2 regions of the Streptomyces sp. NPDC005262 genome follow, and region 2 is predicted to be linked to the other one. Evidence: riboswitches for the same ligand, from Rfam matches in the RefSeq annotation. Region 2 holds a riboswitch; the other holds the start of a gene.
The links. A riboswitch is a leader RNA that binds a small molecule or an ion and turns the genes downstream of it on or off. The one in region 2 is predicted to bind glycine.

Region 1: linked by a shared signal. The riboswitch ahead of gcvP (aminomethyl-transferring glycine dehydrogenase) and the one ahead of gcvT (glycine cleavage system aminomethyltransferase GcvT) in region 2 are both predicted to bind glycine.

What each region holds. Positions count from the first base shown of each region.
Region 1 covers NZ_JBIAKK010000013.1:209,761-225,345, forward strand. Annotated here, with positions in the region: gene ACFYP5_RS28195 (PhzF family phenazine biosynthesis protein) at 1-153, shown strand, start outside; gene ACFYP5_RS28200 (CPBP family intramembrane glutamic endopeptidase) at 213-992, opposite strand; partial or broken gene ACFYP5_RS28205 (hypothetical protein) at 1,413-2,168, shown strand; gene ACFYP5_RS28210 (glutamate-cysteine ligase family protein) at 2,241-3,749, opposite strand; gene ACFYP5_RS28215 (hypothetical protein) at 4,231-4,824, shown strand; gene ACFYP5_RS28220 (DUF5999 family protein) at 5,145-5,351, shown strand; gene gcvP (aminomethyl-transferring glycine dehydrogenase) at 5,437-8,322, opposite strand; glycine riboswitch at 8,517-8,614, opposite strand; gene ACFYP5_RS28230 (PRC-barrel domain-containing protein) at 8,716-9,096, shown strand; gene ACFYP5_RS28235 (DNA polymerase IV) at 9,021-10,475, opposite strand; gene ACFYP5_RS28240 (MerR family transcriptional regulator) at 10,533-11,150, opposite strand; gene ACFYP5_RS28245 (bifunctional nuclease family protein) at 11,319-11,792, opposite strand; gene ACFYP5_RS28250 (MerR family transcriptional regulator) at 11,846-12,589, opposite strand; gene ACFYP5_RS28255 (FHA domain-containing protein) at 12,607-13,380, opposite strand; gene ACFYP5_RS28260 (DUF881 domain-containing protein) at 13,571-14,359, opposite strand; gene ACFYP5_RS28265 (small basic family protein) at 14,365-14,697, opposite strand; gene ACFYP5_RS28270 (DUF881 domain-containing protein) at 14,694-15,585, opposite strand, start outside.
Region 2 covers NZ_JBIAKK010000001.1:48,339-63,923, reverse strand. Annotated here, with positions in the region: gene ACFYP5_RS00275 (L-serine ammonia-lyase) at 1-1,281, opposite strand, end outside; gene glyA (serine hydroxymethyltransferase) at 1,439-2,698, opposite strand; gene gcvH (glycine cleavage system protein GcvH) at 2,719-3,096, opposite strand; gene gcvT (glycine cleavage system aminomethyltransferase GcvT) at 3,166-4,281, opposite strand; glycine riboswitch at 4,423-4,520, opposite strand; gene ACFYP5_RS00255 (AAA family ATPase) at 4,679-5,359, shown strand; gene ACFYP5_RS00250 (enhanced serine sensitivity protein SseB) at 5,440-6,210, shown strand; gene ACFYP5_RS00245 (enhanced serine sensitivity protein SseB C-terminal domain-containing protein) at 6,400-7,182, shown strand; gene ACFYP5_RS00240 (ABC transporter permease) at 7,686-8,684, shown strand; gene ACFYP5_RS00235 (ABC transporter substrate-binding protein) at 8,742-10,499, shown strand; gene ACFYP5_RS00230 (ABC transporter permease) at 10,645-11,655, shown strand; gene ACFYP5_RS00225 (ABC transporter ATP-binding protein) at 11,652-12,740, shown strand; gene ACFYP5_RS00220 (ABC transporter ATP-binding protein) at 12,785-14,155, shown strand; gene ACFYP5_RS00215 (trimeric intracellular cation channel family protein) at 14,174-14,845, shown strand; gene ACFYP5_RS00210 (thioesterase family protein) at 14,935-15,585, shown strand, end outside.

The sequences.
Region 1 (15,585 bases), on a different contig from region 2:
TTCTGGTCGGCCCGGTTCGGCCGTGACGAGCTGACCGGCCTGCAGGCTTCCGCCCGTTCCGGCCTGGTCCGCACGTCGCTGCGCGGTGACCGCACACTGCTGACGGGCAGCGCGGTGACAGTCGTCGACGGAGAACTGCTGACCACCTTCTGACCGACGGGCGAGGGGGCGTGCGCAATGGTCCGTACGCCCCCTCCTTCCGCGCAACCCGCTCAGGGCGTCGGCAGCCACCCCACTTTCCCGGCCAGCAGCGCGTACCCGACGAAGGCGCCGATGTCGAGCAGCGCATGTGCCACGACCAGCGGGCCCACGCGCCCCCATCGCCGGTACAGCAGCACGAAGACGACTCCCATCACCATGTTGCCGATGAACCCGCCGATCCCCTGGTAGAGGTGGTACGAGCCACGCAGCACCGAACTCGCCACCAGGGCGGCCATCGGAGTCCACCCCAACTGCCCGAGTCTGCGCAGCAGATACCCGACGACGATCACTTCCTCCACGACGGCGTTCTGCAGCGCGGAGAGGATCAGGACCGGATACTTCCACCACACACCGGGAAGCGACTCCGGAACCACCGTGAGGTTGAACCCGGCGGCCCGCGCCAGCAGATAGAAGGCGAGGCCGGCGCTGCCGATCCCCGCCGCGATCAGTACCCCACGCCCCAGGTCCGACCTGGGCCTGGTCCGGTCGAAGCCGATGGCGCGCAGGCTCGCCCCCTCCCTGATCAGCAGATGCGCCACCAGCGCGACGGGCACCAGCGCCGTGGCGATACCGAAGAGCTGCCAGGCGAGATCCAGCCAGGGGCGTCCTGGAGCGTACGAGTTGTTGAGCGTCGCCGCCTGCTCCTTCAAAGCCCCCGGTTTCGTCAGCGATCCGACAAAACTGATCAGGGCAGACACCGCGCTGGCACCCAGCGACAGAGCCAGCACCAGCACCGTTTCGGACCGCAGGATCCGTCGCGACACGTCCTCCTGAGGGAAAGAACCAGCCACACGCCCCTCCTCCACCTGTACACCCGCCTTCAGTTGTGCATTCGCGTCTCATCCCGCTCCCCGCCCCGCCAGGGTCTCGAATGCAGGTACGAAGATCATGCTCGATCGGCCGGGGGCGACCAACACCGGTGATGGTGTGGTCCCCCATTTCCTTGTTCATCCTCAAGGAGGGGCACCACCGACATGGGACGCCACAGCTTGCCCGATGACTACGCGACGCAACCGGACGGGGACAGCTCTCCGCCACGCCGTCGCACCGTTGTCATCGCCACCATGCTGGTCCTCGCTGTGGCGGCAGGTACGGCAGTTGCTGCGCAGGGCGGCCTGTTGTCGTTCTCCGAGTCCTGCGAGGAGTCCAGTTCGGCTCTCCATGATGACCTCCCCCGACATCGCCCCCGCCGTGCGTGCAGTCGCCGACAACTGGTCACATCGGCCGGCGGCAAGGCACCACAGCCGTACGCCACTTCATCCGCCGTTCCCCCCTCCACCGAGGACGTCCAGGAGACGCTCGGCATGTGAACGATCACTGTGCAGAGCGCACGGCTGACCGCGGTCGTCGACGCCTCAGGTTCCATGGCCACGTTCGTCCCGGGACGCAACCAGTCCCGGATGGATGTCACCAAGGCGTCGTTGATCCGGGCCCTCGGCCAGTTCACGCCGGACGACGAGATAGGTCTGGGGGAGTTCGCGACCACGCTCGACGGCGCCAAGGACTACCGCCGGCTGGTGCCGACCGCCCGGCTCGGCGACCCGGTGAAGGGCGGCGGCACCCACCGCGAGACGCTCGCCGCGGCCTTCTCCGCACTCCAGCCGGTGCCGAACGGTGCGACGGGTCTGTACGACACCACGCCGGCTGCCTACAAGGAGGCCCAGTCGACCTATGTGAAGGGGAAGTTCAACGCCGTCGTGATCCTCACCGACGGCTCGAACCAGAACGACCGCTCCATCTCCCGCAGTGCCCTGATCGCGGAGCTCAAGCGGCTCGCCGACCCGGAGCGTCCGGTACCGCTCCTCGCCATCGCGGTCGGCCCCGAGGCCGACCGCGAGGAGGTGGACGAGATAGCCAGGGTGACCGGTGGTGGTGGCTACCAGGTCACCGACCCGGCCGAGATCCAGGCCGTGATTCTGCAGGCCGTGATGACAGCCGGACAGAACAGCCGCGCCGCCCAGGGATAGCCGGCACGCGGCCGGGCACGGCATCGGACAGCGCGCACGGGCTCACCTGGGACAGCGTCGGGCCACGCCGGTCTACGGGTTGTCGGGCAAGCCGACCGGCCAGCTGTGCACGGGCTCGCCGCTGTGCATCAGCTCGGCGTACCGGCGCGTCGTCGCCCCGAGCGCCGCGTCCCGTGCGAGGCCGGCGTCCAGCCCCCGGTGGTAGGTGTCCGCCTGCCAGGACGCTCCGTTCACCCGCCGCTTGCAGCGCTCCTCGATGACCCCGAGGTAGTGGTCGCGGTCCGCGGGCTCGATGTTCCAGGCATCGAGCCCTGCCGCGGCGAGCGGCAGCAGTTCGTCCCGTACGAGCTTGACGGCCGGCAGCCGGGCCAGCCCGCCCGACCGGCCCGGCCGGGGCCAGATCAGCTCGGCGTCGATGCCCCGGCGGCAGGCGGTGTCGAAGTTCTCGGCCGCGGCGGCGAACGGCAGCCTGGTCCACACCGGGCGGGACTCCTCGGCGAGCGCCCGCACCAGGCCGTAGTAGAGCGCGGCGTTGGCCATCACATCGGTGACGGTGGGCCCCGCGGGCAGGACGCGGTTCTCGACACGGAGATGGGGTACGCCGTCGGCCAGCCCGTACACCGGCCGGTTCCAGCGGTAGACCGTACCGTTGTGCAGCACGAGCTCCTGGAGCGCAGGCACCCCGCCCTCGTCGAGGACCTGGAGCGGGTCCTCCTCGTCGCAGATCGGCAGCAGCGGCGGGAAGTAGCGCAGATTCTCCTCGAAGAGCTCGTACGCGGAACCGACCCACCGCTCGCCGAACCACGTGCGCGGGCGAACTCCCTGGTTCTGCAGCTCGGGCGGCCTGGTGTCGGTGGCCTGTTGGAAGAGCGGCGGGCGGGACTCCCGCCACAGCTCCCTGCCGAACAGGAAGGGCGAGTTGGCCCCCAGGGCGATCTGAACGGCGGCGACGGCCTGCGCCGCGTTCCACACGTCCGCGAACCGAGCCGGCGTCACCTGCAGATGCAGCTGGACCGAGGTACAGGCCGCTTCGGGCGTGATCGAGGTGGAGGTACAGACCAATCGCTCCACGCCTTCGATATCGAGCGCGAAATCCTCTCCGCGCGCCGCCACCATTTGATCGTTCAGCAACACGTAGCGGTCCCCGTCCGAGAGGTTCGCCGAGACCAGGTCCCGATGGTCGAGCGTCGGCAGTATTCCGATCATCATGATGCCGGCGTCGACCTCTCCTGCCTTCCGGTGGGCATATCCGAGGCCGGTCCTGAGCTCCTCGGCCAGTTGATCGAATACGCGTCCGTGCAGGCGGTGCGGGACTATGTTCACTTCCAAATTGAACATCCCGAGTTCGGTCTGGAAATCACGGCTCGCGATCCGCTCCAGCACCGCCGCATTCATCATCCTCGGCAGACCGTCCGCACCTGCCAGATTCAGCTCGATCTCCATGCCCATGAGGTTGCGCGGGCGGTCGAACCTCTGCTCCGCCAGGAGCCTCCCCAGCCCCTCCAGGCACAGGTGGAGCTTCCTCCGGTACCTGTGCCGATCGGACAGGTCAAAGGCGCCCGCCACGACCTTCTCCCCCATCGGAGCGTCCCTCCTCGAGTGGGCAGCCCGCGGCCCAGGCCGCTCGCGTCACGGTCGATAATGCCCAGGCAGGTGATCGATAACGCCCCCACGGACACCGCGGACCCACTAATCTGAGTGCGGCCGCCGGGGGCACATTCCGACGGCATGAAGCACTGCGCAGTTCCCACCGTGCGGTGGTGGTGAAATCGTCGACGTGTTTCGGCCGACCGCCGCCGGGAAAAAACACCAGGCAGCAGCTGCGCCACACCCACCGAATCAGCAGGTTCTCCGCATAATAAAGTCCGGATACCGCCTTGCCGGCAATACATGAGGCGGCTAGCGGAAACACCGTGTGAACACCTGTCGTATAAACTCCGCGGACGAGGCAGAGAGTTGACGCACCGGCCCAGTCACCGGCCTCCTCTGGCCCCGCACGCCGACAGCGCCGTCTGCACCCGCCCACGCATCACCGTGTCTCCGAAGTGAGAGGCGACCCACTATGCCGCTGCACGTACCTCCGGCTCCCGCGCCCGCCCTGCGCAGCGTCCTCGCGGCACTCGGTTCACCCACCGCAGTCCGCGAGGCCCGCACCCCGGCTCTCCGGTCCGTCCAGGGACCGCTGAGCCCCGAACTCCCGCTCCCCGTCCATGTGCTGGACCGGATCGGCCCGAGCGGGCTCGCACCACGCACCAGGCTGGCCGCGTGGCGCTTCCTGATCCGTAGTTCGGAGCGGGCCGTCGCCGCGGCGGACACCATGCTCACCCCGGACGGGTGGACCTTCTCGCACTTCTTCGAGGGTCCGTACATCACCTCGACCGAACTCGCCCTGCGCCAGGCGGAGCCACTGACACCGCACTATCAGCCACGCCTGCTCTCCATCCCAGAGCTCTACATGCTCACACTGTGGCTGCACGAGGACATCGAGGCCGCCGCGTCCGGCGGAGCCCTCGCTCCCACCGACCTTCTGGTACCGCTGGCTCCCGCCCCGCCCGGCATCGCGGCACACCGCCCGCACCGGGTCGCCGATCTGCTCCCCGTGATGACGCTGCGTATCACCCCTGGCCCCGGTCCCCTGCTCGGTTCACCGGCCTGACCACAGCCCGCCTCCGGCTCGCATTGCTGTGCCCCGTCGCCGTTTCCGGTGGCGGGGCACAGTACTGCTCGTACGCACTCCGAGGCCATCCGGACTAGTCCGGTCCGGCTACCCCGAACCACCCGAAGGGACAGTGCAGTTGTGTTGAACCGTCCGGCCGGGTGATGCGTCATGGGAGTAGGAGAAGTGCTGCCGCGAAATCCCTGCGGATTGACGCCCGTGGGGCAACACTGGGACCGGACCGATTGATACGGGGGGCGGCCATGAACACCTCATCAAGCCGCAGGACACTCACTACGACGCAGCGAAAGAACCCACCCATGTGCCAGCACCAGCCACCCTGCCCGACCGCCGACTCAGCCGACCGGGAGGCTGCCCGCCTGATGGCTCACCACCCGGAACAGGGCTGGAGCCTGCTGTGCAACGGAGTCCTGCTCTTCGAGGACACCGGTGAGCTGCTCCCGGACGGGCAGATCATCGCCCCGCACCGGCCACTGGGAACCGGCCAGGTGATGAAGGCCGCCTGACCGCGGCCCGTACGAACGGGGGCCGGCCCGGAGAAGATCTCCGCACCGGCCCCGACGCATGTCCGCGTCACACCCGACGGGTGAGTCAGTTGTCGTACTCGTCCAGCGGCGGGCAGGAGCAGACGAGGTTACGGTCACCGAACGCACCGTCGATCCGGCGCACCGGCGGCCAGTACTTGTCGGCGGCCGAGACCCCGGCCGGGAAGACGGCCTCCTCGCGGCTGTAGCCGTGCTTCCACTCCCCGCCGAGCATGGCGGCCGTGTGGGGGGCGTTGGCGAGCGGGTTGTCGTCCGTGCTCCACTCACCGGAGGCGACCTTCTCGACCTCGTGGCGAATGGCGATCATCGTGTCGCAGAACCGGTCGAGCTCGGCAAGGTCCTCGCTCTCCGTCGGCTCGATCATCAGCGTCCCGGCCACCGGGAAGGACATGGTCGGCGCGTGGAACCCGTAGTCGACCAGGCGCTTGGCGATGTCGTCGACACTGACACCGGTCGCCTTGGAGATCGGCCGCAGATCCACGATGCACTCGTGCGCGACGAGTCCGGCCGGGCCGGTGTACAGGATCGGGTAGTGCGGTTCCAGACGCTTGGCGATGTAGTTGGCGGCGAGTACGGCGACCTGCGTCGCGCGCTTCAGGCCCTCGCCGCCCATCAGACGTACGTAGGCCCACGAGATCGGCAGAATGCCGGCCGAGCCCCACGGAGCGGCCGAGATCGGTCCGACACCTGTCTCGGGGCCCGCGGCGGGCTGCAGCGGGTGGTTCGGGAGGTACGGCGCAAGGTGTGCGCGGACACCGACCGGGCCTACGCCCGGGCCGCCGCCGCCGTGCGGGATGCAGAAGGTCTTGTGCAGGTTCAGGTGCGAGACATCGCCGCCGAACCGGCCCGGCTTGGCGAGGCCGACGAGTGCGTTGAGGTTGGCGCCGTCGACGTACACCTGACCGCCAGCGTCGTGCACCTCGGCGCAGATGTCGGCGACGTGCTCCTCGAAGACGCCGTGCGTCGACGGGTACGTGATCATGAGCACGGCCAGCTCGTCGCGGTACTGCTGGATCTTGGCGCGGAGGTCCGCGACGTCGACCTCACCGTCGTCGGCGGTCTTCACCACGACGACCTTCATGCCCGCCATCACGGCGCTCGCGGCGTTGGTGCCGTGCGCGGAGGACGGGATGAGGCAGACGGTCCGCTGGTCGTCGCCGTTGGCCCGGTGGTACGCGCGCACGGCCAGCAGGCCCGCGAACTCGCCCTGCGAGCCCGCGTTCGGCTGAAGGGAGACCGCGTCGTATCCGGTGACCTCGGCGAGGCGCTCCTCCAGCTCACGGATGAGCGTGAGGAAACCCTCCGCCTGCTCGGCCGGCGCGAACGGGTGGAGCGCGCCGAATTCCGGCCAGGTGATCGACTCCATCTCGGCGGTCGCGTTCAGCTTCATGGTGCAGGAGCCGAGCGGAATCATGCCGCGGTCCAGCGCGTAGTCACGGTCGGCGAGCTTGCGCAGGTAGCGGAGCATCGCGGTCTCGGAGCGGTGCTGGTGGAAGACCGGGTGCTTGAGGAATGCATCGGTGCGCAGCAGGGACTCGGGCAGCGCGTCGGCGGCCGCACCGTCCAGCGCCTCGATGTCGCCGTCGGTGCCGAAGGCGGCCCACACGGCGGCGATCTGCGCACGGGTGGTGGTCTCGTCGCAGGCGAGGGAGACCAGGTCGGCGTCGACGAACCGCAGGTTGACACCGCGCTCACGGGCGTCGGCGACGACCTCGGCGGCCCTGCCCGGGACGCGCACGGTGAGCGTGTCGAAGTAGGCGTCGGTCTCGACGTCGATGGAGGCGGCCCGCAGGCCCTCGGCCAGGATCGCGGCGTAACGGTGCGTGCGCCGCGCGATCGTCCGCAGCCCGTCGGGGCCGTGGTAGACGGCGTACATCCCCGCCATGACGGCGAGCAGCACCTGTGCGGTACAGATGTTGCTGGTGGCCTTCTCACGGCGGATGTGCTGCTCACGGGTCTGCAGGGCGAGGCGGTACGCCTTGTTGCCGTCCGCGTCGACGGAGACACCGACGAGGCGTCCGGGCAGGCTGCGGGCGAACTTCTCGCGCACGGCCATGAAGCCCGCGTGCGGTCCGCCGAAGCCCATCGGCACGCCGAAGCGCTGCGTGGTGCCGACGGCGATGTCCGCGCCGAGGTCGCCGGGCGAGGTGAGGAGGGTCAGGGCCAGCAGGTCGGCGGCGACGGTGACGATGGCACCGAGCTCATGGGCCTGCTCGATGACGGGCTTGATGTCCCGGACGGCGCCGGAGGCACCCGGGTACTGGAGCAGCAGGCCGAACACACCGCGCTCGGCGATGTCGGCGGGGATGCCCTCGCCGAGGTCGGCGACGACCACCTCGACACCGGTCGGCTCGGCGCGGGTCTCTATCACGGCGATGGTCTGCGGCAGGGTGTCCGCGTCGACCAGGAAGACGCCGTTCTTGACCTTGCCGACGCGCCGTGCGAGTGCCATGGCCTCGGCGGCCGCTGTGCCCTCGTCGAGCAGCGAGGCGCCGGAGGTGGGCAGCCCGGTCAGCTCGGCGACCATCGTCTGGAAGTTCAGGAGGGCCTCGAGCCGGCCCTGCGAGATCTCCGGCTGGTACGGGGTGTAGGCCGTGTACCAGGCAGGGTTCTCCATGACGTTGCGAAGGATCACCGGCGGGGTGAAGGTGCCGTAGTAGCCGAGCCCGATCATCGGGGCGAGGACCTGGTTGCGGTCGGCGAGGGAGCGCAACTCGGCCAGGACCTCGGCCTCGGTGCGGGCCGTCGGCAGCTGCAGCGCCTCCGCGCTCTTGATGACGTCGGGCACCGCGGCCGCGGTCAGGTCGTCGAGCGAGCCGTAACCGACCTGGGCGAGCATCTTCGCCTGCGCCTCGGCATCGGGTCCGATGTGGCGCTGTTCGAAGGGGATGCCCTGCTCCAGCTGGGAGAGCGGAGTGCGACGGGGGGTCATGGTGGAGGCCTCCTGGTCTGTCACGACCTGCGAGGGGCACCGCGGCGCGGGTGCCCGGACGGCCTCCCCCTCTGTCATCTCAACCTGAGAGCTTCACCGGTCCGCCTTGCGGCGTACCGACTTTCACCGTCGGTGAGGTAGGGATCCGTCCCGGCGTCAGCCGCCACGAAACCCGCCCTGCTTTCCAGAGTGACCTCGTCCGTGCGGTACGGGGGCCTGAGAGATTCCGGGGAGGATTTGCTCCTTCGGCGCCTGCCGGATTTGCTCCGGAGGACTCTCCCGCACGGGGTCAGCGGCCATAGCCAGCCTACCAGCGGGCTTCGTCTCGGAAGTCTCGAGTGGCCGAAGCCCCGGATCTGCACTTTCGTAGTGCCTGTGGAGTAGCCGCGACCAATGGGAGGGACCGTGCAGACCGACATCGATCCGCGGAGCCTGATCGGCCGCAAGGCGTTCGACCGCAAGGGCACCAAGATAGGCACCATCGACGAGGTGTATCTCGACGACGCGACCGGCGTCCCCGAGTGGGCCGCCGTACGCACCGGACTGTTCAGCAGGGACGCCTTCGTCCCGCTGGAGCCCAGCGAATTCGTCGACGATTCGCTCCGCATCCCGTTCGACCGCGCACTGATCAAGGACGCACCCGACTTCGGCGTGGGCCGCCATCTCTCGCCGGAACAGGAGCTTCAGCTCTACCGGCACTACGGTCTGGACTCGCCGCCCGAGGAGCCTGGACCGGACCGCGACTTCGGCAGGCTGGCCGGCCAGGACGAGTAGTCCACGGGATCGCGCACCAGTGGCAACGGATCCGCGGGCGACAGCTCCGGATCGTCGATACGGAACGTGCGCACCCGGCCGGGCGGCGACTCCGGTTCCTCGAACCGCACTGTCACGCGGCCCACCCCGCTGCCCTGCACCCATCCGTGACCGTAGGTGTCATGGCGTACGTCGTGCCCGGCGGGCCAGCGCCGGGCCGCGAGCTGCTCGGGGGTCTCCTGCTCCGGTGCACCGGCCGCCGACACGTCCCCGTGCTCGCCGGGGCCCGGGTCCTCGGTGGCCGGGTCGGCGGGCGCGGCCCGCTCACCGGCCGCCTGCGCGAAGAGATCCTCCTGGGTGTAGTCGGCGAGCCCCGTGACGCCCACACCGAGGAGCCGTACGCCTCCGGTGGTGTCCACGGCCTCCAGGAGCCGCGCGGCCGCCTCTCTGACCACCGCGGGGTCGTCCGTGGGCCCCCGCAGCGTCTCGGACCGCGTGAGCGTCGAGAAGTCGTACCTGCGGACCTTCAGCACCACGGTCCGTCCCGACCGCTCCGCGGCCCGCAGCCGCTGCACACACCGGTCGGCCAGCCGGTCGACCTCCGTCCTGACCCGGACCCGGTCGTGCAGGTCCATGTCGAAGGTGTCCTCGACCGAGACCGACTTCGCGTCGCGCTCCGCCACGACGGGGCGGTTGTCGTACCCGAGGGCCATGCGGTGCAGTGAGACGCCGTGGGCCTTGCCGAGCAGCCGTACGAGCTCCGCCTCCCCGGCCTCGGCCAGGTCGTCGACCGTGGTCATCCCGGCGCGTCGCAGATGGTCCCCGGTGGCCGGTCCGACGCCGGGCAGGATCCGCACGGACATCGGCGCGAGCAGCTCGCGCTCGGTGCCCGGCTCGATGAGCAGCAGCCCGTTCGGCTTGGCCTCCTCCGAGGCGATCTTGGCCAGCATCTTCGAGCCCGCCAGGCCCACCGAGCCGGTGAGGCCGGTGACGGCTCTGATGGCGTCCCGCAGCTGCTCACCGACGGCCCGTGCCGAGGCCGAGTCGTCTGCCACCCCGCCGGCCTCCAGATCGACAAAGGCCTCGTCCAGGCTGAGCGGCTCCACCAGCGGTGAGAGCCGCCCGAGCAGCTCCATCACCTGGTCGCTGACCGTCCGGTACAGCAGGAAGCGTGGCACCAGGTACGCGGCGTTGGGTGCCAGACGCCGGGCCTGGGCCGTCGGCATCGCCGAGTGCACCCCGAACCGCCGGGCCTCGTACGACGCGGTGGCGACGACCCCGCGCGGCCCCAGCCCGCCCACCACGACCGGCTTGCCACGCAGGCTGGGCTTCGCCGCCTGCTCCGCAGAGGCGTAGAAGGCATCCATGTCGAGATGGAGGATGGTGGGCGCGGCTCTCACATCAATCGATGCTGCCCTACGGCACTGACAATCGCCGCACCCCTGATCCGCACGCGGTCAGACAGCGCGGTTGCGCCGCCGGGCAAGCTCGTCGGTGGGGTTGTTGCCGACCAACGTCTCACCGGTGTCCACCCGCTCGCCGTGCAGCTGCGACAGTGCGACGTCGACGTCCCGCCACACCACGCCGACGGCGATGCCGAAGACCCCCTGGCCCCCCTGGAGCAGATCCACGACCTCGTCGGGCGAGGAGCACTCGTAGACCGTCGCACCGTCGCTCATGAGCGTCATCCGCTCCAGATCCTGGAACCCCCGGGCGCGCAGATGCTGGACCGTGGTGCGGATGTTCTGCAGCGCCACACCGGTGTCCAGGAAGCGCTTCACGATCTTCAGCAGGACGACGTCCCTGAAGCTGTAGAGGCGCTGCGTGCCCGATCCGTAGGCGGGGCGCACGCTCGGCTCGACGAGCCCTGTCCGCGCCCAGTAGTCGAGCTGCCGATAGGTGATCCCGGCCGCCGCGCACGCCGTCGGCCCTCGATATCCGATGTCGCCGGCCGCTGCCGTACCGTCCCCTGCCATCGCCGCCGGTTGGACCGGTTGCCTGATGGTGTGGCCGGCTGTACTTCCGTGCTGCAGATACGGCCCACCCGCTGCCGTACCGTCGCCGCTGTTTCTCACGCCGACCTCCGTCCTTGACCTGCCATCTCGAAGGTAGGCAGTCACTCGGGGTGCGTCAACGATCGCCACACTCGGCACGCCGGGTGATAATCACCCTGAGGGTGGTTTCCCGTGTCCCATTCCCGGGAATGGCTTGCCGGATGCGGTGACGGAACCTCCGCAGGACGGTCACTGGCTGTTGGTACCGAAGTCCTCCGGTGAGATCTGGTCGAGGAACTCCCGGAACTTCTCGACCTCGTCCTCCTGCTCGTCCGGGATGGCGATACCCGCGTCGTCGAGCACCCCGTCACTGCCGTAGATCGGCGTGCCGGTGCGCAGCGCGAGCGCTATGGCGTCGGACGGACGCGCGCTCACCTCCACCCCGCCGGCGAAGACCAGCTCCGCGTAGAAGACCCCTTCCCGGAGGTCCGTGATGCGGACCTCGGTGAGCTCCTGGCCGAGGGCCTCGAGCACATCCTTGAAGAGATCATGGGTCAGCGGCCTGGCCGGAGCCATGCCCTGCTGGGCGAAGGCGATCGCGGTCGCCTCACCAGGACCGATCCAAATGGGGAGGTACCGGTCGCCTCCCACTTCACGCAGGAGCACGATCGGTTGGTTGGAGGGCATTTCCACCCGGACACCCACAACGTCGAGCTCGTTCACACAGCAACCCTAGGACGTGCTCGGCAGGTTTGGGTAGTCGGGCTCCCCCGTGATCAGTGGAGTCGGATCCGCAGAGCGGTCTGCACGAAGGCCGAATGAAGCCGTACGGACAGCTCCGCGAGCTCCTTCACCGTGGCCTCCGCATGGGCTCTGGTCTGCGGATTCCGGTGCCGGCGCAAGGGAGCGACCACCTGCTCGATCAGCCCGGCCTCACGCTCCGCAGCCCCTCGCATGGCCCGCAGATGACGCGGTTCGAGACCGAATCGACCCAGATCCGCCACAAGTTTGGCCACGGTCACCGTCTCGGCGTCGTAGCCGCCTTCCGCCGTCGGAGCGACAAGGCCGTACGACTCCCACTCCTCGAGCTCGCTCTCGGTGACCTCGGCCGCTGCCAGCAGCTCCGCGCGGCCGATCCGCGCCGCGGTCGCCCGCCCGGACTCGGCGTCGCCGGAACCGTCGGTCAGGTCCCGCTGCCCGCCCGCGGACGGCAGGGACGCCTGTTCACCGCGGGCGAGGGCGTCCAGGTGCTCCCGGATGACCTTCAGCGGGAGATAGTGGTCCCGCTGCATCCGGAGCACCTGTGCCAGCCGCTCGACGTCGTCGGGCCGGAACTTCCGGTATCCGGAAGGCGTCCGCTGCGGCTCGACGAGACCCTCGGCCTCCAGAAAACGAATCTTGGAGATGGTGACTTCGGGAAATTCGTCCCGCAGCTGCAGGAGCACCGCGCCGATACTCATCGCACGGTCGGCGGCGGTGGCGGTGCCGTGACCGGCACCGCCCGTCGGTGTTCTCAGCATGGACCTTCCCTGACGGGTCAGATGCCCCGCTGGCTCGCGTAGAAGACCAGCCGGTACTTCCCGATCTGCACTTCGTCGCCGTTGGACAGCGCGACGGAGTCGATGCGCTCACGATTGACGTACGTGCCGTTGAGACTGCCGACGTCCTCGACCGTGAAGCTGCCGTCGGGGTTCCGGCGGAACTCCACATGGCGGCGCGAGACCGTCACGTCGTCGAGGAAGATGTCGCTCTGCGGGTGGCGGCCGGCCGTGGTCAGCTCGCTGTCCAGCAGGAAGCGGCTGCCGGAGTTCGGACCGCGACGCACCACCAGGAGCGCCGAGCCGAGCGGCAGGGCGTCGACGGCGGCCTGTGCCTCGGGAGAGAGGGACGGCACGGACGTCTGCCCCGTGGCTTCCGCCTCGTACGCCTCGAGACCGGAGATGGAAATGGTCGAGGTCGTCTCCGAGGGGCGCTCGGACGGAGCACCACCCCTCAGCGGCGCACCACAGTTGGAGCAGAAACGACTGGCCTCGGCGTTGCGATGACCGCACCTCGTACAGACCGGCATGGACGCGAACCCTCCACCCGTACTTGAGGTCGATGGATCTCCGAAACCTATGCGGCCCGCACCGGCAGGGTCAACAGACGACGCGCCGGAACCACCCGAAATGTCGCCGCCCGCACCCGCCACCTCGTCGCGGAAGAGCGGGCGTTCCGTGCCCTGCTCATCGGCCTGGCCATGGCGCGGTGCGCGATGGCGGGCAGCTTCATCGCGTGCGCTCTTGCCGAACAACTTCCCAAACAACTTCACGGGCGATTCCCCTTGACCGAAATAGACCCGCCCGTGGGGCAGGACGAACCCTGAATGAACACACCTGCCGACCCGGACATCTTCACAACGTCCGTAGTCACTCGACAGTTTCCACCACGCGTCACCATTACGATGCGGCGACCCCCCGCAACCTCGTGCCTGTGTCCTTCGCCCCCCGTACCCGCCGGCGTCACTGGGAGGACGACCGAGCGTAGTCAGGCCGCTTCGCCGGTCGCAAGGCATCCACCACGATGTCGTCAGCCTGTGCCACATGCACGGTGGCCTGCTCCTTCTCCAGCGTCTGTACGACGCCGCCTGGGATGTTCAGCGCCGGCTCCAGGTCCTGCGGCTTGCCGATGACGTCGAAGACGTACGGCGCGGAGATGTGCCGGTCGTCGACCTTGATGTCACCGCCGTCACCGGAGAAGTACGTATTGGCAACCACCCTCACCCCGTTGACCTCGATCGCCTCGGCGCCGGCCGCACGCAGCTCCTGCAGTGCGTCGAGCAGCATGTCCGGCTCCACCGCGCCGCCCGGGTCGTTGACCGTCAGCGTGATCCCGGGCCCGTGCGCCGCCACGGTGCCCGCGAGGATACCGAGTTGCCGCTCCTTTTCCACTGTCTGCTTACGCGCTTCCTCAGCCTGGTCCGAACTGTTCTCGAGCTCTGTCCGCTGATCGTCCAGACGCTGCTTCTCGTCTTCAAGGCGCTGCGTACGGTCGTCCAGTTCATCGAGGATGCGGACCAGGTCCTCCTGGCGAGCGCCGCGCAGTGCGCTGTTGTCGCTGTTCGACCGCACCTGGATCGCCAGCCCCAGGCCGAGGACGAACAGCAGCAGCGCCACGATGAGTTGAGCCCGGGTCACCCGGGGCGGCCACACGGCGGCGATGAGCCGCCGGCGCCCGGTGAGCTCCTCGGGGGCGCCGGCCGGCGGCTCGCCGGTGCGCTCGGTGTCACGGGGAAATTCTTCGTCGCTCATCGGCTTCAGGCCCGGAAGACGTGCCGGCGGATAGCCGCGGCGTTGGAGAAGATCCGGATGCCGAGCACGACCACCACACCGGTGGAGAGCTGGGCCCCCACACCCAGCTTGTCGCCCAGGAACACGATCAGGGCTGCCACGACGACGTTCGAGAGGAACGACACCACGAAGACCTTGTCGACGAAGATGCCGTCGAGCATGGCCCGCAGGCCGCCGAAGACCGCGTCCAGCGCAGCCACGACAGCGATCGGAAGATAGGGCTCGACCACCGCCGGCACCTCGGGCCGGACCAACAGTCCGACCACGACTCCCACGACGAGGCCCAGTACGGCGATCACGATGTGCCCTTCCCTGTGTCTGCCGCACCACTGCCGGTGTCTGCGGCCTTCGGCTCTGCTGTTCGTACGATCAGGCTCGGAGCGGCCGGAAGGCGCACCTGCTCCTGGACGGAGATGCTGGTCCTGATGGAGAACGTGTCCTTCAGCGCCTGCAGATACTGCCCGTCGGCACTGTCCTGGAACGCGGTACTGAGCCGCTTCCCGTCCCCCACCGCAAGCACCGTGTACGGCGGTACGAGCGGTCTGTTGTCGACCAGTATGGCGTCGCCCGCGGCACGGATGGCCGACAGGGCTGTCAGCCGCTGCCCGTTGATGGCGATCGCTTCCGCCCCGGACTGCCACAGACCGTTGACGACCCGCTGCAGGTCCCGGTCGCGCACCCGCCCCGTATCGGCGAAACCGCTGGTCTCCCGCGGTCCACCACCACCCTGGTCGGTGTCCTTCGCGTCGTCGACGACGAGCTTCACACCGGGCCCCTGCACCGCGGTCGCCCCGGAGAGCAGCGCCACCAGCTCGCCCTGGTCCCCACCATGCTTTTCCAACGCTTTACGTTGACGCTCGCTCACGTCGCCCCGCAACTTGTCCACCTGGGACTCGAGACTGTCCGCCGCCGATGTCTCTCCATCGATACGGTCGATGAGCTCCTCGCGTTCCTTGGCAAGGACTGGCGCCGAGACGCGCGCCTCCGCGGCGCCGAGGGTGACCACCAGAGCAGCGAGCACAAGACCCGCCGCAAGGCCCAGCTTCGCCTTCAGCGTGCGGGGCATGCCCGCGCTCCCGTCGGCCTTGCGGCGCGCGGTGGCCTCCGCGTAACCGTCGTCCAGGCTGTGGTCCATCACATTGGTCAGCAGCGACATGGACGCGTCAGGGCGCGCGGGGGGTGAGGCC
Region 2 (15,585 bases):
GAGCGAGACCTTGTGGGTGCCGTCGCCGCGCAGCGCCATCTTTGCCGCGGTGACGGCCTTGACCGCCGCCATGCCGTTGCGCTCGATGCACGGGATCTGGACGAGGCCGCCGACCGGGTCGCAGGTCAGGCCGAGGTTGTGTTCCATGCCGATCTCGGCGGCGTTCTCGACCTGCTCGGCTGAGCCGCCGAGGACCTCGGCGAGGGCGCCCGCGGCCATCGAGCAGGCGGAGCCGACCTCGCCCTGGCAGCCGACCTCGGCGCCGGAGATCGAGGCGTTCTCCTTGAACAGCATGCCGATGGCGCCCGCCGCGAGGAGGAAGCGGACGACGCTGTCCTCCTTCTCGGCCTGGGTGGCGCCGCCTGCCGCGAAGTTCATGTAGTAGTGCAGCACGGCCGGGATGATGCCCGCTGCGCCGTTGGTCGGGGCCGTGACGACGCGGCCGCCCGCGGCGTTCTCCTCGTTGACCGCCATCGCGTAGAGGGTGATCCACTCCATCGCGTGGGCCTGCGGGTCGCCCTCGGCGCGCAGCTGGCGCGCGGTGTTCGCGGCGCGGCGGCGGACCTTGAGGCCGCCGGGCAGGATCCCCTCGCGGGACATGCCGCGCGACACGCACGCCTGCATGACGCGCCAGATGTCGAGCAGACCGGAGCGGATCTCGTCCTCGGTGCGCCAGGCGCGCTCGTTCTCCAGCATCAGCGAGGAGATCGACAGCCCGGTGTCCCTCGCGAGCCGCAGCAGTTCGTCGCCGGTGCGGAAGGGGTGCTTGAGGACGGTGTCGTCGAGAACGATCCGGTCCTCGCCCACCGCGTCCTCGTCCACGACGAAGCCGCCGCCGACGGAGTAGTACGTCTTCTCGAGCAGCGGGGCGCCCTCGTGGTCGTACGCGAAGATCGTCATGCCGTTGGCGTGGTACGGCAGTGCCTTGCGGCGGTGCAGGACCAGCTGCTCGTCGGCGTCGAAGTCGATCTCGTGCATGCCGAGGAGGTTGAGCCGCCCGGAGGCACGGATCTCGGCCACCCGGTCGTCGGCGGACTCGACGTCGACGGTACGGGGGGAGCCGCCCTCCAGGCCGAGCAGGACGGCCTTGGGCGTGCCGTGGCCGTGTCCGGTGGCGCCGAGCGAGCCGAACAGCTCGGCGCGTATCGAGGCGGTGTGGGCGAGCAGGCCCTCGTTCTTCAGCCGGCGCGCGAACATACGGGCCGCGCGCATCGGGCCGACCGTATGGGAGCTGGACGGGCCGATGCCGATCGAGAACAGGTCGAAGACCGAGATGGCCACGAGTGACTCCTAAGGGGTTGGTAGACGTCGTTGTCTGCCGGGTGGTGCGGTACGGACCGGTCGGTCCGAAGAGCAGCGGGACAAGGGATGGGGCACCGCGCTCACTGTCCAGTGTGCGCGGTGCCCCGCCTCAAACGTACAGAACCGCTTTCCCGGACTACTTCAGGCCGGGGTACAGCGGGAACTTCTCGGCCAGCGCGGTGACGCGGGCCTTGAGGTCGTCCGCGTCGTACGAGGGCTTCAGGGCCGACGCGATGATCTCGGCGACCTCGGTGAAGTCCTCGGTCCGGAAGCCGCGGGTGGCCAGAGCCGGCGTACCGATCCGCAGACCGGAGGTGACCATCGGCGGCCGCGGGTCGTTCGGGATGGCGTTGCGGTTGACCGTGATGCCGAGCTCGTGGAGCCGGTCCTCGGCCTGCTGGCCGTCCAGTTCGGAGTTGCGCAGGTCCACGAGGACCAGGTGGACGTCGGTACCGCCGGAGAGGACGGAGACGCCCACCTCGGTGACGTCCGGCTGCACCAGACGGTCGGCGAGGATGCGGGCGCCGTCCAGGGTGCGCTGCTGGCGCTCCTTGAACTCCTCGGTCGCCGCGACCTTGAACGAGACCGCCTTGGCCGCGATCACGTGCTCCAGCGGACCACCCTGCTGACCGGGGAAGACGGCAGAGTTGATCTTCTTGGCGAGCTCCTGCGTCGACAGGATGACGCCACCGCGCGGACCGCCGAGGGTCTTGTGCGTGGTGGTCGTGACGACATGGGCGTGCGGCACCGGGTTGGGGTGCAGGCCCGCGGCCACCAGGCCCGCGAAGTGCGCCATATCGACCATCAGGTACGCGCCGACCTCGTCCGCGATGCGGCGGAAGGCGGCGAAGTCCAGCTGGCGGGGGTACGCGGACCAGCCGGCGACGATCAGCTTCGGCTTGGACTCCTTGGCCAGACGCTCGACCTCGGCCATGTCCACGACACCGGTGTCGTCCACGTGGTACGGGACCACGTTGTAGAGCTTGCCGGAGAAGTTGATCTTCATGCCGTGGGTCAGGTGACCGCCGTGGGCCAGGTTCAGACCCATGATCGTGTCGCCCGGCTTCAGCAGCGCGAACATCGCGGCGGCGTTGGCCTGCGCACCCGAGTGCGGCTGGACGTTCGCGGCCTCGGCGCCGAACAGCGCCTTGATCCGGTCGATGGCGATCTGCTCGACCACGTCGACGTGCTCGCAGCCGCCGTAGTAGCGGCGGCCCGGGTAGCCCTCGGCGTACTTGTTGGTGAGGACGGAGCCCTGGGCCTCCATGACCGCGACCGGAGCGAAGTTCTCCGAGGCGATCATTTCGAGAGTGGACTGCTGACGGTGGAGCTCGGCGTCGACGGCGGCGGCGACGTCCGGGTCCAGCTCGTGGAGGGAGGAGTTGAGAAGCGACATCAGGTGGTCCCTTGGGGTCTTTAGTTGCCGGAGAACTCGGAGTACTCGTCTGCGGAGAGCAGGTCCTTCGGCTCTTCCGTGATGCGTACCTTGAACAGCCAGCCGCCCTCGAAGGGAGCGGAGTTCACCAGCGCCGGGTCGTCCACGACGTCCTGGTTCGCGGCGGTGACCTCACCGGTCACCGGCGAGTACAGGTCGCTGACGGACTTGGTCGACTCCAGCTCACCGCAGGTCTCGCCCTCGGTCACCGTGTCACCGACCTCGGGGAGCTGGGCGTAGACGACGTCGCCGAGCGCGTTGGCCGCGAACTCGGTGATACCGATCGTGGCCACACCGTCCTCGACGGCCGACAGCCACTCGTGCTCCTTGCTGTAACGCAGCTGCTGGGGGTTGCTCATGACCTGAATTCTCCTGTACGCGGGGGAGTGCTGATGAACGGTGGTCTTACGGGCTGAGACGCGACTGCGTCACTTCTGCCGCTTGTAGAACGGCAGGGTCACGACCTCGTACGGCTCGTGGCTGCCGCGGATGTCCACTCCGACGCCCGCGGTCCCGGGCGCGGCGTGCGCGGCGTCCAGGTACGCGATGGCGATCGGCTTGCCGAGGGTCGGGGACGGGGCACCGGAGGTGACCTGGCCGATGATCTGCCCCTCGGCGACGACGGGGAAACCGGCGCGCGGCACCCGGCGGCCCTCGGCGATCAGGCCGACCAGCTTGCGCGGCGGGGCGCTCTCGGCACGCTCGGCGGCGGCCTCCAGTGCCTTGCGGCCGACGAAGTCGCCCTCCTTCTCGAACTTCACGACCCGGCCCAGACCGGCATCGAACGGCGTCAGCTCGGTGGTCAGCTCGTGCCCGTACAGCGGCATGCCCGCCTCCAGGCGCAGCGTGTCACGGCAGGACAGGCCGCACGGGATGAGGCCGTGCGGGGCGCCCGCCGCGGTGAGGGCCTGCCAGAGCTGCTCGGCGTGCTCGGGGGCCACGAACAGCTCGAAGCCGTCCTCGCCGGTGTAGCCGGTGCGGGCGATCAGCGCGGGCACGCCGGCGACGGTGCCGGGCAGGCCCGCGTAGTACTTCAGACCGTCCAGGTCGGCGTCGGTGACCGAGGCCAGGATGGCGGGGGACTCGGGGCCCTGGACGGCGATCAGCGCGTACGCGTCGCGGTCGTCGCGCACCACAGCGTCGAACCCGTCGGCGCGGGCGGTCAGGGCGTCCAGCACGATCTGGGCGTTCCCGGCGTTGGCGACGACCATGTACTCGGTCTCGCCGAGGCGGTAGACGATCAGGTCGTCCAGGATCCCGCCGTCCTCGGCGCAGATCATCGTGTAGCGGGCGCGGCCGACGGCGACGGTGCCGATGTTGCCGACCAGCGCGAAGTTCAGGAACGCCGCTGCCTGCGGGCCGGTGACGGTGATCTCGCCCATGTGCGACAGGTCGAAGAGGCCGGCCTTCGTACGCACCGCGTTGTGCTCGTCGCGCTCACTCGCGTACCGCAGCGGCATGTCCCAGCCCGCGAAGTCGGTCATGGTCGCGCCCAGCGAGCGGTGCAGGGCGTCGAGGGCGGTGAGACGGGGGGCGTTGCTCATAGGTCTGGCTCCCAGGGCATGACGACGAGGACGATCCCTCCCCATCTGTCATCGGAACCTGAGAGGTTCGCCGAGAGACCCTGACGGGTTCGGCTTGCACCTTGGGTGGAGCCGCCGCGGCGGCTCGCTTTTCAGATCTGCCTCATCCACGCGGTACGGGGCCTGAGAGATTCAAGGGAGGATCTTGCTCCTTCGGCGCCCGGCACGGTCAACGGCCGGAACTCTCCCGCGTGGATTCAAGCGGCCTTTATGCAGTTGGCCGGGTCATCATCGCACGCATTGCGGAAGAGTGGGGCGTCGGTACCGCGTGAGGGAAACGAACGGTGGGACGGTTGTCTCGCATTGCCTTTTCTTTACACTTCGAGGGCAGGCGTGGGTGACCGACAGGGGGAGGGCAATGACGTTGCAGCGGTACGCGACGACCGCGGGGGTCGCGCACGGCGCGATGACCGCGCAGCCGGGCACACCTGTCCGGGAAAGGCTCGGCACGCACGCACCCGTCGTGCGCGATCTGCGCGAGCGCGCCGGGCGCAGCCCGCGCGGCCTGCACTTCGCCGCGGGCGATGTGGTGGTGGTCTCCGGGCTGCCGGGCAGCGGCAAATCGACGCTCATCCGGCGAGCGGTGGCCGTACGGGCCATCGACTCCCAGGACACCCGGGACCGCTGGGCGCGGCGAGTGCCCCGCTTACTCCCGTACGCCCTCTACCGCCCGCTGGTCCGTGTCGCCCACTACTGGGGGCTCTGGCGGGCGCTGCGCTCCGGTGACCCGGTCGTGGTCCACGACTGCGGTACCCAGGCGTGGGTGCGGGGCTGGCTGGCCCGGGACGCGCGACGCCGCGGCCGTGTCCTTCACCTCGTCCTGCTGGACGTCACCCCTCAGGTGGCGAGGGAGGGCCAGCGCGAGCGAGGGCGCGGAGTCTCGGGTTACGCCTTCGCCCGGCACCGCAGGGCCGTCGGCAGGCTGCTGCGGGACACCGAGGCCGGCATCCTGCCGCCCGGCTGCTGCTCGGCGGTGCTGCTGGACCGGGAGGCGGCCGGGATGCTCGCCCGGATCACATTCACCGACCACAGCCTGTAGCACCACTGCCGCCCGTCAGCGCGGAAGGGCGCGCCAGAGTTACTGTTCTGCGGCAAGCCGTGGGGCGAGAAGGGGAAGCAGTGGACATTCCGGCACCGGTCCAGACCCATTTGCAGGGCGGATGGCCGGCCAATGAGCTCGAAGAGGTGCTCGGGGCCTCGCTCGGCAGCCCGGAAGCGGGCGGCCGGCTCGTCGAAGTGCTCGGCCGCAGTCATCTCTGGGTGCCCCTTCCCAACGGCGGCGGTCCCGACGCCCCGTCGCTCGATCTGCCCACGGTGGAGATCGAGGGTGCGGCGTACGTTCCCGTCTTCAGCTCCGAACAGCAGTTCCTGAGCTGCGTCGGCACCCATATGTCCTTCACCGTGGCGCCTGCCCGCGAATTCGCCCGCGGACTGCCCCCGCAGCTCGGCATCGCGGTGAATCCGGGTGGCGCCGTCGGCATGCCGCTGCCGCCGCCCGCCGTCGCCGAGCTCTGCCGCGCCGGACGCACCTCTCTGGACGGGCCGGCCAGCGGCGGCCGTGTCCGCCTGTACGAGCCGGACTGGCAGGAGGAGCCCGTCGACTTCCTCGCCGCCGCGGCCGGCGAATTCGAGGAGAGCGGTGTCGTGCGCACCGCCCGTCGCACGCTGGCCAGCATCGAGGGCGGCGACCCCGTCCTCTTCATAGGCGTCGAGTTCTCGACGTGGGACGGTGCCGGACGCAATGCCCCGATGGATGCCCTGGGCCGCGCGCTCGGCCGGGTCGAGGTGCCCTGGCCGGTCAACCTGGTCCTGCTGGACGTGGCGCAGGACCCGGTAGCCGACTGGATGCGGGCCAGGATCCGGCCGTTCTACCAGCGCGAGGGCCACTGAGCGGCCTGCCGCCCCCTTGCCGGAGCCCGGCGGCCGGTGCGCGACCCGTCGGCCTGTGACGTCAAGTCGGTGTCAGGGACGCCGCTTAAGCTGGTTTGATGATGGCTAGTGCCTCGGCCACCGTGCCGCACCCGTGTGCCCCGGGAGCGGCAGGCCGACACAGTGGATCGAAGAGGGGCGGGACCCAGGGTGAGTGCGTCAGGCACCGCGGCGGCCGGGCAGGTCGAGCACATGCTGCGTCAGGTGACGCCCGGGCGCTACGACGCGTACGAGGCGTTGCTGCGGGCCCTCGCCCAGGACCGGATCTGGATGCTGCTCTGGCACGGCCAGGCCGGATCGCCGGACGCCCAGTACGGGAACATGGAGATCGACGGGCTCGGCTACGCCCCCTGCGTGACCTCGGCCCAGGAACTCGCGGCCAGCGGATGGAACCGGGCCCATGAGGTGGTCACGGGCGTCGACATCGCCCGCGCCCTCTTTCCCGACCGCTGGGGCATCTGGCTCAACCCGCACGCCCCCGGTGGCGGCGTCGGCATTCCCTGGCTGGATCTGAGACGGATCGCCACCGGACTCGACCGGATGCCCGCGGGCCCCCTCCGGCTCACCGAGCCGGCCATCGAGATCCCGCAGTTCTACGCACTGCTGTCGCAGAACGCCCATCGCACCCCTGCGATCCGCTCGCTGCGCCGCGCCTGGGTGCAGCCCGCACTGGGTGTCCCCTATCTCGCCATCGGTCTCGATCTCTACGACACGAGTCAGTCCTCCGTCGACACGGTGCGCGCGATGATGCAGCAGTCGATCGGCGCGGTCCCGGACGGGCTCCCCGTCTCGACCGTCGCCATGTCCGACGAGTACGACCCGGTCGCGATGTGGCTGCGTGCCAACGCCCGCCCGTTCTACGACCGCGAGGCACACGCCCAGGCCGGTCCGCCGCCCGCCGCCGGTTCCGCCTACGGGTACCCCTTCGGGTAGATGAGCCGGAGGCGTCCGGGATTGTCCCGCCGCGCCCCCGACGGGCAGGCGCGCCCGGTGAGTTGACCCGGGCTGTGCGCCGATCCTGCCGAAATCGCTTGAGCTACCGGCAAATGACGTCACGGAAGCCCAAGTCCGGACAATTCCTGCCTACCGGAGCATCCGGCGCTTCCCATGGATCCTGGAGCAACTGGCCGGAAAACAGCGGTGGTTCGAAAGCCTGAATCCGCTCCCCGGGCAACGCTGTCCGGATTACGGAATCCTTCTGACCTCATCACGTTTGAGCAAACATTCCCCGTCAGGTCTGGCGGGTGATCGCAGGCGCGTTGAAGACTCCCCGGACAGAGGGATGTCGGTTCCGGTGCAGAGCGCTCCGGAACGGGACGCCGTTCCTCGGCACCACCTGAACCACCCGGCAACACGGCAGCAACGGACCGCACCGTCGACCCGGGCGGCCGCCAAGCATCGTCGGCAACCGTCGGCACGGGCAAGCACGAGGGACGATGACCGCACCCATAGAGACCACTGAATCGCAGGCCGGTTCTCAGCCCGAGTCTGTGCTGAAGGGCGTCAAGGCCTCACAGATCGAGGGTCGTTCGCTAGGACGGATCGCCTGGAACCGCTTCAAACGCGACAAGGTGGCAGTCGCCGGCGGCATCGTTGTCATCCTGCTGGTGCTGCTGGCCGTGCTCTCCAAGCCGATCCAGGCGATGTTCGGTCTCGACCCCAACGAGTTCCACCAGGACCTGATCGACCCGGCGCTGCTGTCGCCCAAGGGCGCCTGGGGCGGCATGAGCTGGGATCATCCCCTCGGTGTCGATCCGCAGTACGGACGCGACATCCTGTCCCGGATCATCGAGGGTTCCTGGGTGTCCCTCCTCGTCGCGGGCGGCGCGACTCTGGTCTCCGTGATCATCGGTGTGATCATGGGCGTCACCGCAGGCTTCTACGGAGGCTGGGCCGACAGCCTCATCAGCCGCACGATGGACGTCTTCCTCGCCTTCCCGCTGCTCCTCTTCGCGATCTCCATCTCGGCCTCGCTCCAGGACGGAGCGTTCGGACTGTCGGGGCTGCCGCTCAGGATCGCGGTGCTGATCTTCGTCATCGGCTTCTTCAGCTGGCCGTACATGGGCCGGATCGTCCGCGCCCAGACGCTCAGCCTGCGCGAGCGGGAGTTCGTGGAGGCGGCCCGAAGCCTGGGCGCCCGCGGCCCGTTCATCCTGATGCGGGAGCTGCTGCCCAACCTGGTCGCGCCGATCCTGGTCTACTCCACGCTGCTGATCCCGACGAACATCCTCTTCGAGGCGGGGCTCAGCTACCTGGGTGTCGGAATCGCTCCGCCGCAGGCCTCCTGGGGAGGCATGCTCTCCACGGCCGCCGAGATCTACCAGGCCGATCCGCAGTACATGATCGTGCCGGGTCTGGCGATCTTCATCACCGTTCTGGCGTTCAATCTGCTGGGTGACGGGCTCCGTGATGCCCTCGACCCGCGCAGCAAGTAATCCGCGGCACCTGCCAACACTTCTGCCGCAACCATCGATCGAGGGGGCATTCCTCAGGTGAAGACCAAAAGAGCGACAGCTGCGATCGCCACAGCTGTGGCAATCGCGCTGGGGGCAACCGCCTGTGGCGGTTCGGACAGCGACAGCAAGAGCAAGGGTGGTAGCAGTGGCGCCACCGACGCCGCGCTGACCTCCGTAGTCAACAAGTCGGACAAGAAGGGTGGCACGCTCGCCCTCGCACTGTCGGACGAGCCGGACTCCCTCGACCCCGGCAACACGTACTACGGCTGGGTGCAGAACTTCGCGCGCCTCTACGGCCGTACGCTGACCAGCTTCAAGCCGGCCGCCGGTGGCGCCGGTCTGGAGGTCGTCCCGGACCTCGCGGAGTCGCTGGGCAAGCCCAGCGCCGACGCGAAGACGTGGACGTACACCCTGAAGAAGGGCCTGAAGTACGAGGACGGTTCGCCGATCACCTCGAAGGACATCAAGTACGCCATCGAGCGAAGCAACTTCTCGCCCGAGGCGCTGTCCAACGGCCCGACGTACTTCAAGGCGCACCTCATCGGCGGCGACAAGTACAAGGGTCCGTACAAGGACAAGAACCCGGACGGCATCGCGTCCATCGAGACCCCGGACGACAGCACCATCGTCTTCAAGCTGAAGGACGCCTTCGCGGACTTCGACTACCTCGCGACCTTCTCGCAGACGGCCCCCGTGCCGGCCGCGAAGGACAAGGGCGCCGAGTACGTCCAGCACATCGTGTCCTCGGGTCCGTACAAGTTCGCTTCGTACGAGGAGGGCAAGAGCGCCAGCCTCGTCCGTAACGAGAACTGGGACCCGAAGACGGACCCGATCCGCCCGGCCCTGCCGGACAAGATCAACATCCGCTTCAAGGTCAAGCAGGAGACGGTCGACAACGACCTTCTCGCGGACAACCTCACGGTGGACGCGGCCGGCACCGGTGTGGCCCCCGCCACGCAGCCCAAGGTCCTGACCGACCAGAAGCTCAAGAAGCAGACGGACAACGCGTACGCGGGCGCCACCTCGTACATCGGTCTGAACGTGCACGTGAAGCCGTTCGACAACATCCACTGCCGCAAGGCCGTGCAGTGGGGTATCGACAAGGCGTCGGTCCAGGCCGCCCAGGGTGGCGACCCGAAGGGTGACGTCGCGACGACGCTGCTGCCGCCGACCGTCAGCGGGTACAGCAAGTTCGACCTGTACGAGACCGAGGGTCACAAGGGCGACATCGAGAAGGCCAAGGCCGAGCTGAAGGAGTGCGGTCAGCCCAACGGCTTCGAGACCAACATCTCCGCCCGCTCCGACCGTCCGGCCGAGATGTCGATGGTCACCGCGGTCCAGGCGTCCCTGAAGAAGATCGGCGTCACCGCCAACATCAAGACGTTCCCGGGCGGCAAGTACTTCCAGAACTTCGCCGGTAACCCGAGCTACGTCCACGAGCACAAGCTCGGCATGATCATGACCGCGTGGGGCGCCGACTGGCCGACCGGCTTCGGCTTCCTGGACCAGATCATCAACGGCTCGGCCATCAAGCCGACCGGTGGCAACAACGTCCAGGAACTCGACGACCCGGCGATCAACAAGGCGCTCAACTCGGCCATCGCCAACACCGATGACACCGCCCGCGCCAAGGCCTGGGGCGACATCGACAAGCTGGTCGCCGAGAACGCGTCCGCCGTGCCGCTCGTCTACCGCAAGAACCTGCTGCTGCGTCCGGTCTCCGCGACCAACGTCACGGTCACGCAGGCATACCTCGGCATGTACGACTACCTGCTGATGGGCTCCTCCAAGTAACTGCCGGGCCTGTCCGCCGGGCTGATTCATTCGGGGGGCGACCCCCGTACCCCCGAAAGTTCGAAAGGCAGGTGAAGGTTTCGGTGTCCGCCGGACCGGGTGCTCCTCGGAGCGCCCGGCCGGCGGACACCGCCGCCGGACAGCTGTGGCTGCGTACATCATTCGACGCGTCTTCGGCGCGGTGCTGTTGCTGCTGATCGTCAGCGCAGTCACCTTCGCGATTTTCTTCCTCGTCCCCCGGCTGGCCGGGCAGACGATGGACCAGCTTGCCGCGCAGTATGTGGGCAAGGATGCCAATCCTCAGTCCATTGCCGCGGTCAAGCACAACCTGGGTCTCGACCAGCCGCTGTACACGCAGTACTGGCACTTCATCAAGCAGATCTTCGTCGGTGCCACCTACAACTTCGGACCCGACGCCTCGCAGTGCCACGCCCCGTGCTTCGGCTACTCCTTCAAGCGTCACGTCGAGGTCTGGCCGCAGCTCACCCAGCGCATCCCGGTGACGCTCTCGCTGGCCATCGGTGCCGCCGTGATCTGGCTGATCAGCGGCATCGCCATCGGTGTCGTCTCCGCCCTCAAGCGGGGGTCGCTGCTGGACCGTTTCTTCATGGGCGTCGCCCTGGCCGGCGTCTCCCTCCCGATCTTCTTCACCGGCATGCTGGCGCTCGGCGTCCTCACCGTGCAGTGGCCGATCTGGGAAGGCGTCAACTACGTGGCGTTCACGGACAATCCCGCCGACTGGGCGTGGAATCTGCTGATCCCGTGGTGTTCGCTCGCCTTCCTCTACTCCGCGCTCTACGCCCGGCTCACCCGGGCCGGAATGCTGGAGACCATGGGCGAGGACTACATCCGTACGGCCCGCGCCAAGGGCCTCAAGGAGAGCCGGGTCATCGGCAAGCACGGGCTGCGGGCCGCGCTGACCCCCATCGTCACCATCTTCGGCATGGACTTCGGTCTGCTGCTCGGCGGCGCCGTGATCACCGAGACCGTGTTCTCCTTCCCCGGACTCGGCCAGTACGCCGTCAAGAGCGTGCAGGACAACGACCTTCCGATCGTCATGGGCGTGACGCTGGTCGCCGCTTTCTTCATCGTCATCTGCAATCTGCTGGTGGATCTGGTGTACGCCGCCATCGACCCCAGGGTGAGGCTCTCGTGAGTGAGGTTTCCAAGACCGAGGCGCCGGGCGAGCCGGTGGCCGGCCAGCGTTCCGGCGACGACGAGGCCTTCCTCTCCGTACGGGATCTCCGCATCCACTTCCAGACGGACGACGGCCTGGTCAAGTCGGTCGACGGCGTCAGCTTCGATGTGAAGCCGGGGCAGACCCTCGGCATCGTCGGCGAGTCCGGCTCCGGCAAGTCCGTCACCTCGCTCGGCGTGATGGGCCTGCACCGCACGGCCCCCAACGCCCGGATCTCCGGCGAGGTCTGGCTGGACGGCGAGGAACTGATCGGGGCCACCGCCGACCGGGTGCGCGAACTGCGCGGCCGCAAGATGGCGATGATCTTCCAGGACCCGCTCTCCGCGATGCACCCGTACTACACGGTCGGCGCGCAGATCGTGGAGGCATACCGGGTTCACCACAAGGTCAGCAAGAAGATCGCCCGTACGCGTGCGATCGAGATGCTCGACCGGGTCGGCATCCCCGAACCGCACAAGCGGGTCGACGCCTACCCGCACGAGTTCTCCGGCGGTATGCGCCAGCGCGCCATGATCGCGATGGCACTGGTCAACAACCCCGAGCTGCTGATCGCCGACGAGCCGACCACCGCCCTGGACGTCACCGTCCAGGCGCAGATCCTGGACCTGATCCGGGACCTGCAGAAGGAGTTCGGCTCCGCCGTCATCATGATCACCCACGACCTGGGTGTCGTCGCCGAGATGGCCGACGAGCTGCTGGTGATGTACGGCGGCCGGTGCATCGAGCGCGGTCCCGCGGAGCAGGTCTTCTACCAGGCCCAGCACCCGTACACCTGGGGTCTGCTCACCTCGATGCCGCGCATCGACCGCGAGCAGACCGAACGGCTGGTCCCGGTCAAGGGCCAGCCGCCGTCGCTGATCAACATCCCGACCGGCTGCGCCTTCAACCCGCGCTGCCCGTACGCGGACGTCCCCAAGGGCGACATCACCCGCACCACACGTCCCGAGCTGAAGCTGGTCGGCGACGGGCACTACTCGGCCTGCCACATGGCACCCGAGGAGCGCACCCGGATCTGGACCGAAGAGATTGCGCCGAAGCTGTGAGCGAGGCGAATGAGGTGAGCGACGTGAGCCAGAAGAAGGATCCCATCGTGCTCGACAAGGACGTGACGATCCCGGAGCAGGCCACCGCCCCGCGCGAGCCGCTGCTCAAGGTCGAGGGCCTGGTCAAGCACTTCCCGATCCGCAAGGGTCTGTTCGGCCGGCAGAGCGGCGCGGTCAAGGCCGTCGACGGCATCGACTTCGAGGTGTACCCGGGGGAGACCCTGGGCGTCGTCGGTGAATCCGGCTGCGGCAAGTCGACCATGGGCCGGCTGATCACCCGGCTGCTGGAACCGACCGGCGGCAAGGTCGAGTTCGAGGGCCGGGACATCACCCATCTGTCCATGGGGCAGATGAGGCCGATGCGCCGCGACGTCCAGATGATCTTCCAGGACCCGTACTCCTCGCTGAACCCGCGCCACACGATCGGCACGATCGTCAGCGCGCCGTTCAGGCTCCAGGGCGTCGAGCCCGAGGGTGGTCTGAAGAACCACGTCCAGGAGCTGCTGAAGCTGGTCGGGCTCAGCCCCGAGCACTACAACCGCTACCCGCACGAGTTCTCCGGCGGCCAGCGCCAGCGCATCGGCATCGCCCGCGCGCTCGCCCTGCGGCCGAAGCTGGTCGTCGCCGACGAGCCGGTCTCGGCGCTGGACGTGTCGATCCAGGCTCAGGTGGTGAACCTGCTCGACGACCTCCAGGACGAGCTCGGGCTCACCTACGTGATCATCGCGCACGACCTCTCGGTCATCCGCCACGTCTCGGACCGCATCGCCGTGATGTACCTCGGCAAGATCGTCGAGCTCGCGGACCGCAAGTCGCTGTACGAGGCGCCCATGCACCCGTACACCAAGGCCCTGATGTCCGCGGTGCCGGTGCCGGACCCGCGGCGGCGCGGCGTGAAGAGCGAGCGGATCCTGCTCAAGGGTGATGTGCCGTCGCCGATCTCGCCGCCGAGCGGCTGCCGCTTCCACACGAGGTGCTGGAAGGCGACGCAGATCTGCAAGACGCAGGAACCCCCGCTGATCGCGCTGAAGACCGGTCACCAGGTGGCCTGTCACCACCCGGAGAACGCGCCGGACCAGGTGCCGGGCGAGAAGGTGCTGGCCGCGGCGCGGGAGGCGGTCGAGGTGGTTTCGGTGACGAAGGCGGTGGCGGCCGAGGACGCGGAGTCCTCGGAGGGCACTGCGCCGACCGAGGTTGCGGAGCCTGCTCAGGTCACCGAGTCCTCGGAGGCCGGCGAGGCGGCTGAGCCGGCCGAGGTCTCGGAGGCCACCGAGGCTGCCGAGTCGGCTGAGGTCTCGGAGGCTGCTGAGGCCTCGGCGGCCGACGACACGACCGATGGCGACGACACCGCCGCGCCGTCCTCGGACGACGTCGCGACCCCGTCCGGGACCTCGGAGGACAGCCCCAGGCAGTAGTACCGGCACAATTGCCCGGTGCTCAACGAACTGTTCACGCCCTCCGTCCAGCATGCGCTCGACATCGTCGGAATTTTTGTCTTCGCGATCTCCGGCGCACTGCTCGCCGTACGCAAGAACTTCGATGTCTTCGGCATCGCGGTACTCGCCGAGGTGACAGCGCTGGGCGGGGGGCTGTTCCGTGATCTGATCATCGGGGCGGTGCCGCCCGCCGCCTTCACCGATCTCGGTTACTTCCTCACCCCGCTGCTCGCCGCCGGCCTGGTCTTCTTCCTGCATCCGCACGTCGAGCGGATCCAGGTGGCGGTCAACGTCTTCGACGCGGCGGGCCTGGGGCTGTTCTGCGTCACCGGCACCGTCAAGGCGTACGACTACGGTCTGGGCCTCACCGCTTCGGCGGCCCTGGGCCTGGCCACCGCGGTCGGCGGTGGTGTGCTGCGTGACGTACTCGCCAATGAGACGCCGTCGCTGCTGCGCTGGGACCGCGATCTGTACGCGGTGCCCGCGATGGTCGGCGCAATCATGATCGTGCTGTGCATCCGCTTCGGCACGATCAATGCCTTCACCAGCGGCACCGCCGTGATCACCGCCTTTGTCCTGCGGCTGCTGGCGATGCGGTTCCACTGGCGGGCGCCCCGTGCGTACAAGCGATCCTCGGCCGCGGCCGAGGAGGGCTCCGCCGCCACCTGACAGGCCTCGGCTCGCGCCACGGTACGCCGACACATCGCCGACTCAAAAAAGCTACCGCTCAGTAATACAATCGGTGTACGGTGCATTTCATGGCACAGGCAGCTCAGGCACTCATCGGCGACAGCGAGTTCGACAGGGACACCGCCGTCACCCTTCGCGAAGAAGGCGTCTACGACGCCGAACTCTCCGCGGGCTGGACGATCATCCACGCCGTCAACGGCGGGTATCTACTGGCCATGCTCGGCCGCGCGCTCGGCGAGGCCCTGCCGCACCCCGACCCCTTCTCGGTCTCCGCGCACTACCTCACCGCGTCGGTCCCCGGCCCCGCGGTGATCCGGACGCAGGTCGTCCGCACCGGCCGTACCCTCTCCACCGGTCAGGCGTCGCTCTTCCAGTACGCGGAGGACGGCACCGAGGCCGAGCGCATCCGGATCCTCGGCACGTACGGCGACCTGGACTCCCTCTCCGACGACATCCGCACGTCGGCGAAGCCGCCGGCCATGGCGCCGATCGAGCAGTGCTTCGGTCCGGGCGACGGCCCGGCGCCCATCCCCGGAAGCTCCGCGATCACCGAGCGGCTCAACATCAAGCTCGACCCGTCGACCGTCGGCTGGGCCATCGGCGCCCCGTCCGGCAAGGGCGAGATGCGCGGCTGGTTCGGCCTGGCGGACGGGCGCGACGCCGACCCGTACTCCCTGCTGCTCACCGTCGACGCGCTGCCGCCGACCTCGTTCGAGCTG